4 regions of the Streptomyces sp. NPDC001941 genome follow, and region 1 is predicted to be linked to each of the others. Evidence: riboswitches for the same ligand, from Rfam matches in the RefSeq annotation. Region 1 holds a riboswitch; each other region holds the start of a gene.
The links. A riboswitch is a leader RNA that binds a small molecule or an ion and turns the genes downstream of it on or off. The one in region 1 is predicted to bind cyclic di-AMP.
Positions count from the first base shown of each region.

Region 1 (4,359 bases):
CCCCGCGCGACGGCTCGCTGCCCGACACCCTCGGCGGCGAGCTGCGCGAGGTGGTCGAGGAGGAGGTCCCGGCCCGCGCGCTGATGGCCGCCTACCGGCTGCCGCACGACGGCACGCGCGCGTGCGACGCGGCCGACCTGGCGCTGACCGTGCTCGGCGGCGGCGAGTCCTCCCGGCTGCACAACCGGCTGGTGCGGCGCGACCGCACCGCCGTCGCCGCGGGCTTCGGCATGCTGCGCCTGGCCGGCGCCCCCTCGCTGGGCTGGCTGGACGTCAAGACCTCCGGCGGCGTGGAGGTCCCGCGCATCGAGAGCGCGGTCGACGAGGAGCTCGCCCGGTTCGCCGAGGAGGGCCCGACGGCCGAGGAGATGGAGCGCGCCCAGGCCCAGCTGGAGCGCGAGTGGCTGGACCGGCTCGGCACGGTCGCGGGCCGCGCCGACGAACTGTGCCGGTTCGCCGTGCTGTTCGGCGACCCCCAGCTGGCGCTGACCGCGGTCGACCGCGTCCTGGACGTCACCGCCGAGGAGGTGCGCGACGTCGCCCGGGCCCGGCTGCGCCCCGACAACCGCGCGGTGCTCGTGTACGAACCGGTCGCCGAGGACGCGGGCGACGACGCAGAGGAAGAGGCGGACCAGTGACGGACGCGGTCGTGACGATGGAGTTCCACCCCCGGCCCGAGGCGGGCACCGCCAGGCCCTGGGCCTTTCCCGCGCCCGAGCGCGGCCGCCTGGACAACGGCCTGACGCTGCTGCGCTGCCACCGCCCGGGCCAGCAGGTGGTGGCCGTCGAGGTGTTCCTGGCCGCCCCGCTGGAGGCCGAGCCCGAGGGCCTGGACGGCGTGGCCACGCTGATGGCGCGCGCCCTGTCCGAGGGCACCGACAAACACAGCGCCGAGGAGTTCGCCGCCGAGCTGGAGCGCTGCGGCGCCACGCTCGACGCGCACGCGGACCACCCGGGCGTGCGGGTCTCGCTGGAGGTGCCGGTCTCCCGGCTCGCCAAGGCGCTGGGGCTGCTCGCGGAGGCGCTGCGGGCGCCCGCGTTCTCCGACGGCGAGGTGGAGCGCCTGGTGGGCAACCGCCTGGACGAGATCCCGCACGAGAGCGCCAACCCGGCGCGCCGGGCCGCCAAGCAGCTGTCGAAGGAGCTGTTCCCGGCGGACTCGCGGATGTCCCGGCCGCGCCAGGGCACCGAGGAGACCGTCGCCCGGATCGACTCCGCGGCGGTGCGCGCCTTCTACGAGGCGCACGTGCGCCCCGCCACGGCGACCGCGGTGGTGGTCGGCGACCTGACCGGGGTCGACCTGGACGCGCTGCTCGCCGACACGCTGGGCGCCTGGACGGGCGACCCGGGCGCGTCCCGGCCGGTCCCGGCGGTCACCGCCGACGACCGGGGCCGGGTGGTCGTGGTGGACCGCCCCGGGGCCGTGCAGACGCAGCTGCTGATCGGCCGCGTGGGCGCCGACCGGCACGACCGGGTGTGGCCGGCCCAGGTGCTCGGCACGTACTGCCTGGGCGGCACCCTGACGTCCCGTCTGGACCGGGTGCTGCGCGAGGAGAAGGGCTACACCTACGGGGTGCGGGCCTTCGGCCAGGTGCTGCGCTCGGGCCCGGACGGCGCGGGCGCCTCCCTGCTCGCGATCAGCGGCTCGGTGGACACGCCCAACACGGGCCCGGCGCTGGCGGACCTGTGGCAGGTGCTGCGGACGCTGGCGGAGGGAGGCCTGACCGACGCCGAGCGGGACGTGGCGGTGCAGAACCTGGTGGGCGTCGCCCCGCTGAAGTACGAGACGGCGGCGTCGGTCGCGGCGACCCTGGCGGACCAGGTGGAGCAGCACCTGCCCGACGACTTCCAGGCGCAGCTGTACGCCCGTCTCGCGGAGACGGGGACCGTGGAGGCGACGGCGGCCGTCGTCAGCGCCTTCCCGGTGGACCGGCTCGTCACGGTGCTGGTCGGGGACGCGGCGCAGATCGCGGAGCCGGTGCGGGCGCTGGGCATCGGCGAGGTGACGGTGGTCACCGGCTGACGGCCTGTCATCAGGGCGGACGGCCCGCGGAGGACCCCGGCGTGAGCGTTTCGCCGGGGGTCCTCCCTTATGTCCGGTTTGTTGGTGAGGTTGCCTGTCCGTCCTGTGGCGTGCGCTACAAAACGTCGTGTCTGTTTGGTGATTGAAAGAGGAGACGCTTAGCGTTCTGGACCGTTGGAACTGTCCGTGAGCCGTCCCCGCCGCACCCGCGGCAGCGCGGGCAGTCATCGCCGAGTCCCCGTCAGGCGCGAGCCTGGGGAGCCGGGGACCCACTCAGTCCCTGGGGTGAATCGGACGCCCTGCGAGGGGCGACCGTAGGAGACCTTCCTGCTCCGAACCCGTCAGCTAACCCGGTAGGCGAGAAGGAAGGAAAGGAAACAGCTCCTACATGGCGTTCACCCGTGCCACCGGGAAGCACCGTGGTCCGAGCCGTCTGGCGCGCCGCAGCGCCGGCGTCGCCTCGATCGCGACCATCGCCACCACCGGCGTCATCGGCACCCTCGCCTCCCCGGCGCTCGCCGCCGACGGGGAAGCCCCCTCGGTCGAGCAGACCGGACTGAACGCGGCCGTCGTCGCCGAGTCCCTCGCCGACCGCATCAACGCGCAGGCCGAGGCCCAGGAGCAGGAGGCCGCCCAGGCCCTCGCCAGGGCCAAGGCCGAGGCGGAGGCCAAGCGCAAGGCCGAGGCCCGCGCCAAGGCCGCCCGCGAGGCCAAGGAGCGCGCCGCCCGCGAGGCCGAGCGCAAGCGCCTGAACAGCTTCGTGGCGCCCATCTCCGGCAGCTACGTCTCCACCGGCTACAAGACCGGTGGCTCCATCTGGTCCTCCGGCAGCCACACCGGCATCGACTTCCACGCGGCCAGCGGCACCCCGGTGCACGCGGTCGGCCTGGGCACCGTCGTCGAGGCGGGCTGGGGCGGGGCGTACGGCAACAACGTCGTCATCCGCATGAACGACGGCACGTACACCCAGTACGGCCACCTGTCCTCCATCGGCGTGTCGGTGGGCCAGACGGTGGAGCCGGGCCAGCAGATAGCCCTCTCGGGCAACACCGGCAACACCACCGGCCCGCACCTGCACTTCGAGGCCCGCTCGGGCGAGGGGTACGGCTCCGACATGGACCCGATCGCCTACCTGCGCGCGCACGGCGTCGGCGTCTGAGCCGCACGCCCCGCAGCACCTCCCACGAGGCCCCCGCCGACCCGGCGGGGGCCTCGTGCGCTTCCCGCGCCGACCCCCGCCCCGTGCGCCCCGGTGAACCTCCGCGGCGGACAAAAGAATTCGGACGATTCCCGGGAGCCATCGGAATTCGCGGCCCGCTGTCATAGAGTCGAACAAGTGCGGTGCAGCACAATGGCGCCGTCACGACCCCGGGCCGGGGTGGACGAATTCGGAGGCTCTGTATGCGCGTTCCCGCTCACTCGGTATGCACGGCGATCCGCGACGACATCGTGTCCGGTGCCTTCGAGCGCGGCGGCCGGCTGACCGAGGAGCAGCTCGCCCGCCGGTACGGGGTCTCCCGCGTCCCGGTCCGCGAGGCGCTGCGCACCCTGGAGTCCGAGGGCTTCGTCACCACCCGCCGCCACGCGGGCGCGTGCGTGGCCGAGCCGACCGCCCAGGAGGCCGCCGACCTCCTGGAGATCCGTACGCTCCTGGAGCCGCTGGGCGCCGCCCGGGCCGCCCAGCACCGCAGCGAGGCCCACCTCAAGGTGCTGCGCGGCCTGGTCAGGCTGGGCCAGGCGCGGGCGCGCGGCGGCCAGGGGGAGGACCTGCGGTCGCTGGACGGCTGGTTCCACGAGACGCTGGCGCAGGCGGCGGGCAGCCCGGGCCTGAGCTCCCTGCTGACCCAGCTGCGGCACAAGATCGCCTGGATGTACGTGGTCGAGCAGCCGGCCCGTCCGCTGGAGACCTGGGCCGAGCACGGCGCGATCGTGGACGCGGTGGCGCGCGGCGACGCGGAGCGGGCGCGCTCGCTGACCGCGCTGCACGCCGAGCGCGGACTGCCGGCGCACCGGCTGCGCGTGAGGACTTCGCAACACGCCGTAAACAGTGCGAGCGCCCGGCATTAACAAAGGGGCCGTATACAAAGGGGGGAATTAAAGTGGGCCCACCAGTGGGGCGCGCTTTATTCACCCGGAATGCGGATACCCGTACAAGCGGCTGAGGCTGCGTGCATCCGGTGATTTCCGCGCATGAGAAGGATTTTCGCGCACGAGAAAGCCGCGACCTGCCGGAGTGGATCCGGAAAGCCGCGGCTTCCTGTGCGTACTGCGAGGGTGCCCGGGACTCAGACGGTCTCGGGGAGCTCCTCGAGGCCCTCGGCGACGAGCTTCGCCAG
Region 1 is NZ_JBEOYE010000076.1:21,483-25,841, reverse strand. It holds gene ABT160_RS35275 (M16 family metallopeptidase) at 1-638, shown strand, start outside; gene ABT160_RS35270 (M16 family metallopeptidase) at 656-2,023, shown strand; cyclic di-AMP (ydaO/yuaA leader) riboswitch at 2,242-2,397, shown strand; gene ABT160_RS35265 (M23 family metallopeptidase) at 2,412-3,182, shown strand; gene ABT160_RS35260 (GntR family transcriptional regulator) at 3,425-4,090, shown strand; gene ABT160_RS35255 (HPr family phosphocarrier protein) at 4,309-4,359, opposite strand, start outside.

Region 2 (4,359 bases), on a different contig from region 1:
GTGACCCTGCACAACTTCCCGCGGTTCCTCCAGGAGTACGAGCGTCCCGACGGGCACCTCCAGGACCTGGCCGCCACCGACATCCTGCGCTCCCGGGAACTCGGCGTGCCCCGTTACAACGAGTTCCGCAGGCTCCTGCACCTCAAGCCCGCCCGGAACTTCGCGGAACTGACGGACAACAAGGAATGGGCGCGCGAGATCGAACGCCTCTACTCCGGCGACATCGAAAGGGTCGACCTCCAGGTGGGCCTGTACGCGGAGAAACTCCCGGCCGGATTCGCCTTCAGCGACACGGCATTCCGGATCTTCATCCTGATGGCGTCGCGCCGCCTCAACAGCGACCGGTTCTTCACCGAGTACTACACCCCCGAGGTGTACTCGAAGGCCGGAATGCGCTGGATCGACGACAACTCCATGCTGACCGTGCTATTGAGGCACCACCCCGAACTGCGCACCGCGCTCAGCGGCGTGCGGAACGCCTTCGCGCCCTGGCGCGTCGCGGGCCGGGAGGGCTAGGCCGTGGCGACCGGTCCCACCGGCGCGCCCCGCGCCGACCTGGTCCTGGAGGGCGGCGGCGTGCGCGGCCTGGGCGCCGCGGGCGCGGTCATCGGCCTCCAGGAGGAGGGCTACGCCTTCCCGCGCGCGGCCGGCACCTCGGTCGGCGCGATCGCCGCGGCGCTGGTCGCGGCCGGGGCGGGCGCCAAGGAGCTGCGGGCGGCCGTGGAGCGGCTGGACCTGGCCCGGGTGCCGGACCGGCTGCCGCCCGGGGTCCCGCTGCTGAGCGAGGGCGTGGGCCTGGCCGGGGCGAGCGGCGCCTACCGGGGCGCCTGGATCCGCGACTGGCTGGAGCGCGAACTGGCGGAGCTGGGCGTGCGCACCTTCGGCGACCTGCGGTACGAGGACCCCGGGGCGTCGGCGGACCTGCCCGAGGACCAGCGCTACAAGCTGGTCGTCCTGGTCACCGACGTGACCCGGGGGCGGCTGCTGCGGCTGCCCTGGGACTACCGGCTCTTCCACCTCGACCCGGACGCGCAGGTCGTCGCGGACGCGGTGCGCTGCTCGCTGTCGATCCCGTTCTACTTCCGGCCGTGCTCCCTGCGGGACCCGGTCACGGGGGAGTCCTCGGTCCTCGTGGACGGCGGCAGCCTGTCGAACTTCGCGGTGGAGATCTTCGACCGCACCGACGGGCGGCCGAGCCGCTGGCCGTCCTTCGGCGTACGGATCCTGCCCGACCTGCCCGCCGGGATCGCCCAGCTGTTCCCGCTGGCCGCGCGGGTGATGTGGCCGCCGCTCCAGCTGGCGCAGCAGGTGGTGACCACCGCGCTGGTGGGGCGCGACCAGACGCACCTGGACCGGCCCGGCGTGCGCGAGCGGACCATCGCGGTGGACTGCTCGGGCGTCGGCGTGACCGACTTCGCGATCGGCGCGCGGGCGCGGGACGCGCTGGTGGAGGAGGGGCGGCGGACCGCCGTGGAGTTCGTGCGGTACTGGCGCGGGACGGACCACTCCTGACCCGTTCTCCTGAGCCGCGGCGCACCCGGCCCTCCGGCGGGGTGTCTGAACCTTCTATCCGTATATGACCGATTGGGGACCTTCTTCCTTCTTCCTGGAATTCACTCCATCGTGCCCCGGTCCCTGCTCAATTGGTCCGGGGCACGTGAGCAGGCTCATACCCGTGACGTTGCGTGCTGGTGCACGGTGCGCCGAATACCGTGCCGACAAGCGCGATCGACGAACCGCGAAGATCGAAAATCCACGGAGGGTGACGGTAATCCGGGGGTAAAGTCCCGCGTTCGAATGCGGGATTCGCCGAACCGCTTGTTCCCGTCCGTCCCGCTCGTTTACGGTCACCGTCAATCCGGTCGGACCGCCTAATCCTGCCGCCGCCCGGAATTCGCACCCATCCACGCGTGGCAGGAGCGGGGGACCCAGGTAGAACGCCGTTTCCGTACCCACGGACGGCTCGGGGTTAAGCCGTACGGAATTCCGTACGGCCGGGCACCTCCAGCCCGAACCCGACAGCTCACCTCGCAGGCGCCGGAGAGGAATGCCCCATGCCCGCGAAGGGTAAGCACCGACGTCCCAAGGCCCGTCCGCTCGGCCGCGGCCTCGCCGCCGCCGGAACCGGCGGGGCCGCCCTCGCCCTCCCGCTGATCGGCGCCACCGGCGCCCACGCCGCGCAGCAGGCCGCCCCCGAGGCGCCCGCCCCGGTCCAGCAGCGGGCCGCCGCGAAGCCCGTCGCCCAGGTGGCGGCGAAGGCCCCGGCGAAGACCCGGGCCACCACGTACACCGTCGTCAGCGGCGACTACCTGTCGAAGATCGCCGAGGAGCGGCGGCTCAGCGGCGGCTGGCAGAAGCTGTACGAGGACAACCGCACCGTCGTCGGCGGGGACCCGTCCCTGATCCTGCCCGGCATGAAGCTCACCCTGGGTGCCAAGGCCCCCGCGGGCGCCGCCGCCCCGAAGGCCGAGCGCACCGCCCCGAAGGAGCAGCCGCGCCCGTCGGCGCCGCAGGCCTCCGACGACTCCGACGACTCCTCCGGCGCCACGCGCTCGGAGAACACCCGGACCTCCGCCCGCGGTGGCGGCGGCTCCGGCTTCACCGCTCCCGTCGACGCGGGCGTCACCACCCCCTACCGCGCCTCCGGCGGCATGTGGTCCTCCGGCTACCACACGGGCGTCGACTTCTCCGCCTCCAGCGGCACCCCGGTGCACGCCGTCGGCCAGGGCACCGTGGTCTCCGCGGGCTGGGGCGGCGCGTACGGCAACCAGGTCGTCATCCGCCACGCGGACGGCAACTACTCCCAGTACGCCCACCTCTCCTCGCTCTCCGTCTCGGCCGGCCAGAGCGTCGGCGAGGGCGACCGGATCGGCCTCTCCGGCTCCACCGGGAACGTCACCGGACCGCACCTGCACTTCGAGATGCGCACCTCGCCCGACTACGGCTCCGACATCGACCCGGTGGCGTACCTGCGCCAGCACGGCGCGTCCCTCTGACGCACCGTCCACCCGCGCCGCCCGCCGGCGCCGTCCACCCGAACGGAGGGGCCCCGCACGCGTCCGCGTGCGGGGCCCCTCGGCGTGCGCCGGCCCGTATTCCTGCTTGGAGGAAACTTGACCGGTGGCGAATCTCACCCCGCGTCAACCCCTCCTTACGGTCGCGTAGGTCACATCCGTAAGGGAAAGATGTGTGCACGTGGCAGACGATTCGAGATCCAGAGACAGAGACGCATTCGGGTCGTACGTGGCGATCGGTGACAGCTTCACCGAGGGCGTCGGCGACCCCGGCCCCGACGGCGCCTTCGTCGGCTGGGCGGACCGCTTCGCGGTGCTGCTCGCGGACCGCCGGCCGGAGCACGCGTTCCGCTACGCCAACCTCGCCGTGCGCGGCCGCCTCCTCGACCAGATCGTCGAGGAGCAGGTCCCCCGGGCCAAGGAGCTCGCCCCCGACCTGGTGACCTTCTGCGCGGGCGGCAACGACATCATCCGCCCCGGCACCGACCCCGACGAGGTCGCCGAGCGCTTCGAGCGCGCCGTCGCCGACCTCAGCTCGGCCGTCGGCACCGTCATGATCACCACGGGCTTCGACACCCGCGGCGTGGCCCTGCTGCGCCACCTGCGCGGCAAGATCGCCACGTACAACGGTCACGTACGGGCCGTCGCCGACCGCTACGGCTGCCCGGTCCTCGACCTGTGGTCCCTCAAGTCCGTGCAGGACAGGCGGGCTTGGGACGGCGACCGGCTCCACCTGTCGGCCGAGGGCCACACCCGGGTCGCGCTGCGCGCCGCCCAGGTGCTCGGCCTCCCGGTGCCCGCCGACCCCGACCAGGCGTGGCCGCCGCTGCCGCCGCGCGGCACCCTGGAGGTGCGGCGCGACGACATCCACTGGGCGCGCGAGCACCTGGTGCCGTGGATCGGCCGCAGGCTGCGCGGGGAGAGCTCCGGGGACCACGTGGCGGCGAAGCGCCCCGACCTCCTCCCCCTGTAGGGGACCGCGGAAAAGGCCGCCCGGTCCGGTGCGCGAGCACCGGAGGGCGGCCTTCCGGCCCTCTGCGGGCACATGGTCCGCTGGTACGCCGAACGGCCTTCCGGCGTGCGCGGGCGGCGCGCTGGTACGGAGAGGTGACAGGGCAGGAGTGGCGCTCACGCCCCGGGCGCGCGCGGTGCTGGGATGTGCGCGCGGGGCCCGTGCGGCTCCGCCGCCTCCCGGGCGCCCCGCCGAAAGGACCCTGACGATGACCGTACGCACGCCCAAGGCCCTCGCCGCCCACTCGCTCGCCGCGGCCGTCGTCGCCGGCGGCCTGCTGGTGGCGGGCGCCGCGCCCGCCGTCGCCGCGCAGCAGTCGGTGGCCCCCGCCGC
Region 2 is NZ_JBEOYE010000031.1:5,162-9,520, forward strand. It holds gene ABT160_RS21395 (peroxidase family protein) at 1-516, shown strand, start outside; gene ABT160_RS21400 (patatin-like phospholipase family protein) at 520-1,512, shown strand; cyclic di-AMP (ydaO/yuaA leader) riboswitch at 1,888-2,050, shown strand; gene ABT160_RS21405 (M23 family metallopeptidase) at 2,055-2,996, shown strand; gene ABT160_RS21410 (SGNH/GDSL hydrolase family protein) at 3,196-3,987, shown strand; gene ABT160_RS21415 (SIMPL domain-containing protein) at 4,235-4,359, shown strand, end outside.
Region 2: it holds a riboswitch for cyclic di-AMP, as region 1 does, so the genes downstream of both, ABT160_RS21405 (M23 family metallopeptidase) here and ABT160_RS35265 (M23 family metallopeptidase) in region 1, are expected to answer to the same signal.

Region 3 (4,359 bases), on a different contig from region 1:
TCGCGGCGCTGGGCGCCCGGCACCGCCGGGTGCGCCGGGTGCTGCTGCCGCTGCTCGGGCTGACCCTGGCGATGGCGATGCACGCGGTGTGGAACGCGTCGGGGTCGCTCCTGGGCCCCTGGGGCTTCTACGCGGTGTACGGCGCGTTCATGGTCCCGGTGTTCGGGCTGCTGACCTGGCTGGCGATCTGGAGCAGGCAGCGGGAGCTGCGCACGATATCCGGCGAGCTCCCGGCGTACGCGGCGGCGGGCTGGCTCTCCCCCGCCGAGCCGCTGGCCCTGTCCTCGATGCGCTCCCGCTCGATGGCCCGGGACTACGCGGGCCGCACGCTGGGCCCGGCGGCGGCGCGGGCGGTCGGCGAGTACGAGGCGTTCGCGACGTCGCTGGCGTTCCTGCGCCACCGGGCCCGGCGCGGGGCGATGGACCCGGACTTCACCGCGCGCGAGCAGGAGCTGCTGCACCACCTGTGGCAGCGCAAGGAAGCCGCGGGCCCGGCGCTGACGTACGCGGCGCAGGCGACGGGCCAGGTGTGGACACCGCCGCCGCACCGCAACTACGGCGCGGGCTACAACCCGTACCGCGGCTGACCCGCCGCCGCTCCCCGGCCCGCCGCCTCCTGGATCACGTCGGCCGGCTGGCGTCCCTCAGTCCGAAGCGGCCGTCAGCAGCGCGAGCTCCGCGTCGGTCAGGCCCAGCTCCACCCCGGCGATCAGCGCCGGGAGCTGCTCGACCGTGCGGGCCGAGGCGATCGGCGCGACGACCGTGGGCCGCGCGGCCAGCCAGGCCAGCGCCACCGAGGCCACCTCGGCGCCGCGCGCGGCCGCCACCTCGTCCAGCGCGGCCAGCACCTTGCGGCCGCGCTCGCTCTCCAGGTGCTGGGCGGCGCCCTGGGCGCGGGCGCTGTCGACGGCGGTGCCCGGGCGGTACTTGCCGGTCAGGAAGCCGGAGGCCAGGCCGTAGTACGGGACGGCGGCGAGCCCGTGGTCGCGGGCCACGTCCAGCAGCGGGCCCTCGTAGGTGTCGCGGGAGACCAGGTTGTAGTGCGGCTGGAGCGCGACGTAGCGGGCCAGGCCCTCGCGGTCGGAGACCTCCAGGGCCTCGCGCAGCCGCTCGGGCGAGATGTTGGACGCGGCGATCGCCCGCACCTTGCCGGCCCGCACCAGCTCGTCGAGCGCGCCGAGGAACTCCTCGACCGGCACGGACGGGTCGTCGTAGTGCGTGTAGTAGAGGTCGATGTGGTCGGTGCCCAGGCGGCGCAGCGACTCCTCGGCGGCGCCCTTGATGGTGGCGGCGCCGAGGCCCTTGAAGCCGGGCTGGGCGCCCGCCTTGGTGGCGATCACGACGTCGTCGCGGTTGCCGCGCGCGGCCAGCCACTGGCCGATCACGGTCTCGGACTCTCCGCCTTGGTTGCCCTGCACCCAGTGGGAGTAGGCGTCGGCGGTGTCGATGAAGTTGCCGCCCGCCGCGGTGTAGGCGTCGAGGACGGCGAAGGACTGGTCGCGGTCGGCGGTCCAGCCGAAGACGTTGCCCCCGAGGGCGAGCGGGTGGACGGACAGGTCGGAAGCGCCCAGAGCGCGGCGAAGGGTCATACGGGGTGAACAGCGCGCCCGGGGGCGCGTGTTCCGGATTCCCCGTACGACCCTGCGGCGTCGGACCCCGTACGACCCTGCGGCCGGACCCGGTGTCGGGCCCGGCCCCGGGCGTCAGGCCTTCAGACCTTCAGGCCCTTCGAGCCGAGCCAGCCCATCGGGTCGATGCCGGTCCCGCCGGGCGTGTGCACCTCCAGGTGCAGGTGCGGCCCGGTCACGTTGCCGGTGGCGCCGACGCGGCCGATGGTCTCGCCGGTGCCGACCTGCTCGCCCGCGCCGACGGTCATCGACGACAGGTGGCAGTACCAGAGTTCGGTGCCGTCCTCGAGCTCCAGGACGATGCGGTAGCCGTACGCGCCGGACCAGCCGGCCGACTTCACGGTGGCGCCGTGCACGGCCTTGACCGGGGTACCGGTCGGGGCGGCGAAGTCCAGGCCGGTGTGGTGCCCGGAGGACCACATGGAGCCGGACTGGCCGTAGGTGGAGGTGATCGTGTACGAGGACGTGGGCAGCGAGTAGCTGGCGGCGAGCTTGGCCAGGCGCTCGGCCTCGGCCTTCGCGGCGGCCTCGGCGGCGGCCTTCTTCTTCGCCTCGTCGGCCTTCTTCGCGGCGGCCTTCTGCTGCTGCGCGGCCTGCTCGGCGGCGGCCTTGGCGGCGGCCTGCTCGGCGGCGGCCCGGGTCTCGGCCTCGGCGGAGGCCTGCTGCTGCTCGGCCTGCTGGAGGATGCGGGCGCGCAGGGCCTCGCCCGCGGTGCCGCCCTCGGAGGCGTCGTCGGCCCCGGTGGTCGCGGCGGCGGTCAGGGGCCGGGTGTTCCGGTCGGTCGCGTCGTCGTGGGCGACCAGGGCGCCGATGCCGGGCAGCGAGGCGGCGTCGGGGAGTTCGGGCAGGTCGGGCAGGTCCGGCAGCGATATGGAGACCGGGGGCTTGTCCTGGGCGGTGGCCATCCCCGCGCCGCCGACCGCGGCGATGACGCCGACGCCGAGGACGGTGGAGCTGCGGGCGAGTCCGCCGCGCTGGCGGGCCACGCGGTGCCGGCCGCGGACGGGCCGTACGGATTCCTCGGTGGGGTTCCACTCCTGCCACTCGGGGGGCGCGGAGGGACTGTTCCAGTCCTGCTGGGCAGGGCCGGACGGGACGGGCGGGGTCGCCACGGAGGCGTGCTCCTTCCTTCCTTCTCGCCTACCGGGTTAGCTGACGGGTTCGGAGCAGGAAGGTCTCCTACGGGCATGCGTGATGCCCGATTCACCCCAAGTTGGTGGTTCCCCGGTTCCCTCGCGGGATTCGGCGCGTGCGCACGGTGCCGCCTCTGGCGGCGGCGGGGACGACCGCGCTGCGTTATCGAACGTTAATAGACACGGGGGTCCGATTCCAAGCTGTTCCGGCTTGATCGTTAAGCCCTCCGGCCGGGACTTAAGCAGGCAGATCCGGGCGGAACGGCGCAGTTGACGGAGCGTCGGCCGATCATCATTTTCTGACGGTGTGTCAAATGTTATGCGCAGCGGCGCCTTCCGCTCACACCGCGTGAGCGGGCGCGGGCGCCCCGCCCTGGCGGCCCCTCAGCCCCCGCGCGGCCCCCGCACCACCGGCATCGTCCGCCGCCGCTCCGGCTGCCCGGCCGCCGGGCGCGCCACCGCCAGCAGCGCCATGTCGTCGCTGGCGCCCCCGCCCGTGTAGCGGCGCACGTCGTCCACCAGCGCGTCGAGCAGTTCGTCGGGCCCCGGGAAGATCCGCCCGGCCAGCCGCTCCGCCGGGTCGTAGAAGACGCCCCGCGCGTCCCGCGCCTCGCTCAGCCCGTCCGTGTACAGCAGCAGCGTGGTGCCCGGCGGGAACGCCGCCTCGTCCGCCCGGTCCGGCCAGGTCCCCAGGTCGCCCATGCCCAGCGGCAGCGCGGGCTCGCTCGGTTCGAGGAGGTCCAGGTCCCCGTCCGCGTACAGCAGCAGCGGCTCGGGGTGGCCCCGGTTGACCACCCGCAGCACGCCCTCGCCGCGCGGGATCTCGGCGAGCAGCGCGGTCGTGAAGCCCTCGAAGGCGTCCAGGCCGTCGCGCCGGGTGCCCTCCCGCGCCAGCGCCCGCTCCAGGCGCTGGGCCACGCCCTCCAGGGTGCGCTCCTGCTCGGCCGCCTCCCGGAAGGCGCCGATCACCACCGCCACCGCCTCCACCGCCTGCAGCCCCTTGCCCCGCACGTCGCCCACCACCAGGCGCACCCCGAAGGGCGTGTCCTGCACCGCGAACAGGTCGCCCCCGATGAACGCGTCCGCCTGCGCCGCCTCGTAGCGCGCCGCGATGTGCAGCCCGCCGATCCGGTCGGCGGGCGTGGGCAGCACCGCCCGCTGGGCCGTCTCGGCGATCTCGCGCGCCGAGGCGAGCCGCCGCCCGCTGCGCCGCACCACCCGGTTGATCAGCAGCGCCAGGCCGGACACGGTCAGCACGGTCGCGCCCTCGGTGAGCGAAGTGGGGTCGTCGATCGTGTGGTTGTACAGGTGCAGCCCGAGCCCGGCCAGCACGGCCGCGAGGCCGGTCAGCAGGGTGGCCCGCAGCGAGAAGAACGGCGCGGCGATCAACGGGGCCGCCGCGAGCAGCGGGGAGGCGGTGAACTGGGGCGGCGTGGCCAGGTCGAAGACCACCCCGCCGGCGATGAGCACCGCGGGCAGCGCGCGCAGGAACCGGTGGACGCCCTCGCCGTCCGTACCGTCGTACCCGTCCGCCGCTCTGTTCCCCACCAGTGCTCTCCTGCCCGGTCCGCCCACGGCTGCGGACGGTACCGCGCCCT
Region 3 is NZ_JBEOYE010000026.1:81,067-85,425, reverse strand. It holds gene ABT160_RS19430 (PrsW family intramembrane metalloprotease) at 1-587, shown strand, start outside; gene ABT160_RS19425 (aldo/keto reductase) at 645-1,589, opposite strand; gene ABT160_RS19420 (M23 family metallopeptidase) at 1,712-2,740, opposite strand; cyclic di-AMP (ydaO/yuaA leader) riboswitch at 2,751-2,886, opposite strand; gene ABT160_RS19415 (PP2C family protein-serine/threonine phosphatase) at 3,146-4,309, opposite strand.
Region 3: it holds a riboswitch for cyclic di-AMP, as region 1 does, so the genes downstream of both, ABT160_RS19420 (M23 family metallopeptidase) here and ABT160_RS35265 (M23 family metallopeptidase) in region 1, are expected to answer to the same signal.

Region 4 (4,359 bases), on a different contig from region 1:
AACCAGCATCTGGGGTACGGGCACGGCATCCACTACTGCGTGGGCGCCCCGCTCGCGCGACTGGAGGGGCAGACCGCGCTGGCACGGCTCCTGACGCGCCTTCCGGACCTCCGGCTGGCTGCGGATCCGTCCGAACTGCGCTGGCGCGGGGGCCTGATCATGCGCGGATTGCGCACGCTCCCGGTGGAGTTCACGCCCGAGGGGTGAGTGCCGTACGGAGGAGCGGATGTGACGGGCCGTCAGGATTGTGACTTTGGCGTGATCTCCGCTGCATCGACTTGTGACTGACGTTCGAATGCCGCTACGTTCACCGACACCTCAGCAACAACACGCGTACGCCCGTACGCGAGAACGGCAGAAACCGCAGTCACGCGAAAGGCCATCCGCATGCGTTCCGGGAACGGACGACACCGTCGACCCCGACAAGCCCCCGCACTCGTCGTCGCGGCAGGGGTGACCGGATCCGCACTGGCCCTGCCGCTGTTCGCGGCGGGCGGCGCCTCCGCGGCCGAAGCCGGCACCTGGAAGGCGGTCGCCGACTGCGAGACCGGCGGGCTGTGGAGCGCCAACTACGGCGACGGCCGCTACGGCGGACTCCGGCTGACCCAGACGGCCTGGGAGGCGTACGGCGGCACCGCCCACGCCCCGCGCGCCGACCTGGCGACCCGGGCCCAGCAGATCGCCGTGGCCGACAAGATCCTGGCCGACCAGGGCACCCGCCCCTGGCTGACCTGCGCCCCGATCGCCGGCCTGACCGCCCCCGAGGGCAGCGGCGTGGAGAACCCCGGCGTCCCCGCCACCCCGACGCCCAGCCCCTCCACCAGCGCCCCCGAGACGGACCCGGAGGACTCCGCGACGCCCGCGCCGGGCGGCACGCCCTCCGGCTCGACCGCGCCCGGCGCCACCCCCTCGCCCGCCAAGCCCTCCTCCGGCACGTCCGCGTCGCCGAGACCGGACGCCGACGGGCAGGACGCGCCGGCCAAGGGCAAGCACCGGGGCTCCCCGGCGCCCGAGGGGGACGCGAGCACGTCCCCCGGCCCCGGCAGTACGGACGAGCAGCGCGACGGCGGGGGCCACGCCTCGCGCGGTGAGCTCCCGGCCCGTGACGGGATCCCGTCGGGCACGGGCGGCGCGGGGCCCTCGGCCGAGCCGTCCACCGACCCGGCCGAGCACGCCGGGGGCGCCGAGGACGGTACGTACACCGTCCGCCCCGGGGACAACCTCTGGGCGATCGCCGACGCGCACGAGGTGCGCGGCGGCTGGCCGGCGCTGTACGAGGCGAACAAGGGCGTCGTGGGCGGCGATCCGGACCTCATCCTGCCCGGCCAGAGCCTCGACCTGGACGGCGCTGAGGGCTGATGCGCGGGGCGGTTCGGGGCTGAATGTCCGGTTCTGTGCAAGTGAGACATGGGTCTCTCTTGCCCAACTGGCGTGTCCCGTCCGCCCGGTCCGCCCCTGTCGCCCCTCACCTGCGCAAACGTCCGTTCCGTCAGGGCAAGTAGGGGCGATATTTCCCTGATGGGCCTCTTTGAACTCGGGGGAGGTCTGTGTTTACGGTCGTCACCGCTCGCCACCGCGGGCCCCGCCGACCGGTACGCCGAATCCTGCCGCCGGACGTCGGGAACAGTCGTCGCGTCATGCGCCGAAGGCAGGAGCGGGGGACCCAAGGTAAGTGCCCCTCCCGTCCGTTGAGGACGAGAGCGGCTTGGGGTGAAGCCGCGCGCTAGGTCGCGCGGCCGGGCAACTCACAGCCCGAACCCGACAGCTCACCTCGTAGGCGTCGGTGAGGAGAAGTTCCATGCTGCTTTCCAGCAAGGGCAAGCACCGCCGCCCGTCCAAGGCCGTCCGCATCGCCACGCTCGCCGGTGTCACCGGTGCGGCCGTGGCCGTCCCGCTGATGGGGGCCGGCACCGCCTCGGCCGCCAGCTCCGGCGAGTGGGACCGCGTCGCGCAGTGCGAGTCCGGCGGCAACTGGTCGATCAACACGGGCAACGGCTACTACGGCGGCCTGCAGTTCTCGTCCTCCACCTGGGCGGCCTACGGCGGCAACAACTACGCCTCCAGCGCCGACCAGGCCTCCAAGTCCCAGCAGATCCAGGTCGCCGAGAAGGTCCTCGCCTCTCAGGGCAAGGGCGCCTGGCCGAGCTGCGGCGTCGGCCTGTCCGGTGCCTCGTACAACGGCGGCGGCTCGGACGACGGCGGCTCGCAGCAGCAGGCCCAGCCGCAGCAGCAGCGCCAGCAGAAGTCGCAGCGCTCCGAGCGCCAGGAGCAGCCGCAGCAGCAGGAGCGCAGCTCCCGCAGCGAGCGCCCGGCCACCATCAAGAAGGGCGACGGCGAGTACACCGTCAAGGCCGGCGACACCCTGGGCACCATCGCGACCGCCCACGGCGTCAAGGGCGGCTGGCAGAAGCTGTACGACCTGAACAAGGACATCGTCCCCGACGCGGACCTGATCTACGTGGGCCAGCAGCTCGACCTGAGCTGAGTGCCCCCGGGGTCCGCCCCTCGGCGGACGGACGGGCCCCACGGTTCCGCGGTGACAGGCCACCCCGGCCCGGCGCGCATATCCCCCCCCCATGCGCCCCGGGCCGGGGTTCCCGCGTATCGGGCGCTCCCTGTTCGGCTACCGGACCGCGGGAACAGCAGACCGCGGGATCACCGGCCCGCAGGATCACCGGCCCGCGGGATTCCCGCCCGCGGGCACTCGTTTGCGCGGGGCCCGGCACATCCTGATTACCGGCAGGTAATTTTGCTGTCTTTCGCCCCGTAATACAGGCCCTTGTGCCCTTTTTCGTCCCAGCGGGCGGGCGCTCGGCTGGCCGACGCCCCAGAGCCGGTTAGGCTCTTGTCGCAAGGCCATCAGACCTCGCACCTCTTATGCGTCACATCCCAGAAGGAGATGCTCGTGCCGTCCATCGACGTCGTCGTAGCCCGGGAAATCCTGGACTCCCGAGGCAACCCCACGGTCGAGGTCGAGGTCGGCCTCGACGACGGCAGCACGGGTCGTGCCGCCGTTCCGTCCGGTGCCTCCACCGGTGCCTTCGAGGCCATCGAGCTCCGCGACGGTGACCCGAACCGCTACCAGGGCAAGGGTGTCGAGAAGGCCGTCCTCGCCGTCATCGAGCAGATCGGCCCGGAGCTCGTCGGCTACGACGCCACCGAGCAGCGCCTGATCGACCAGGCCATGTTCGACCTGGACGCCACGGACAACAAGGGCTCGCTCGGCGCCAACGCCATCCTCGGCGTCTCCCTCGCCGTCGCCCACGCCGCGTCCGAGGCCAGCGACCTGCCGCTGTTCCGCTACCTGGGCGGCCCGAACGCGCACCTGCTGCCCGTCCCGATGATGAACATCCTCAACGGTGGGTCGCACGCCGACTCCAACGTGGACATCCAGGAGTTCATGATCGCCCCGATCGGCGCGGAGTCCTTCTCCGAGGCGCTGCGCTGGGGCACCGAGGTCTACCACACCCTCAAGAAGGTCCTGAAGAGCAAGGGCCTGTCCACCGGCCTGGGCGACGAGGGCGGCTTCGCGCCGAACCTGGAGTCCAACCGCGCCGCCCTGGACCTCATCCTCGAGGCCATCAAGCAGGCCGGCTACGTGCCGGGCGAGCAGATCGCGCTCGCGCTCGACGTCGCCGCGTCCGAGTTCTACAAGGACGGCAAGTACGAGTTCGAGGGCAAGTCCCGCTCGGCCGCCGAGATGACCGAGTACTACGAGGAGCTCGTCTCCGCGTACCCGCTGGTCTCCATCGAGGACCCGCTGTTCGAGGACGACTGGGCCGGCTGGAACGTCATCACCGCCAAGCTCGGCGAGAAGGTGCAGCTGGTCGGCGACGACCTGTTCGTCACCAACCCGGAGCGCCTGGCCCGCGGCATCGAGGAGAAGTCGGCCAACGCCCTCCTGGTCAAGGTGAACCAGATCGGCTCGCTGACCGAGACCCTGGACGCCGTCGAGCTGGCCCAGCGCAACGGCTTCAAGTGCATGATGTCCCACCGCTCCGGCGAGACCGAGGACGTCACCATCGCCGACCTGGCCGTCGCCACCAACTGCGGCCAGATCAAGACCGGCGCCCCGGCCCGCTCCGAGCGCGTCGCCAAGTACAACCAGCTGCTGCGCATCGAGGAGATCCTCGACGACGCCGCGGTCTACGCCGGCCGCAGCGCCTTCCCGCGCTTCAAGGGCTGACCCCGCACCGCCGCAGTTCCGTACGTCCCCGCACTCGGTCCCGTACCGTGTGCGGGGACGTACGCACGTAACAGGGGAGGCGCAGTGGCCGTGAAGCAGCGGGACCGGTTCTCCACGGCCACCAGGATCCGGCTGCTCGGCGAGCAGACCGCCGCCCGCGTCTACCGCTCGCA
Region 4 is NZ_JBEOYE010000013.1:88,165-92,523, forward strand. It holds gene ABT160_RS12730 (cytochrome P450 family protein) at 1-207, shown strand, start outside; gene ABT160_RS12735 (LysM peptidoglycan-binding domain-containing protein) at 454-1,359, shown strand; cyclic di-AMP (ydaO/yuaA leader) riboswitch at 1,631-1,795, shown strand; gene ABT160_RS12740 (transglycosylase family protein) at 1,799-2,485, shown strand; gene eno (phosphopyruvate hydratase) at 2,906-4,186, shown strand; gene ABT160_RS12750 (FtsB family cell division protein) at 4,271-4,359, shown strand, end outside.
Region 4: it holds a riboswitch for cyclic di-AMP, as region 1 does, so the genes downstream of both, ABT160_RS12740 (transglycosylase family protein) here and ABT160_RS35265 (M23 family metallopeptidase) in region 1, are expected to answer to the same signal.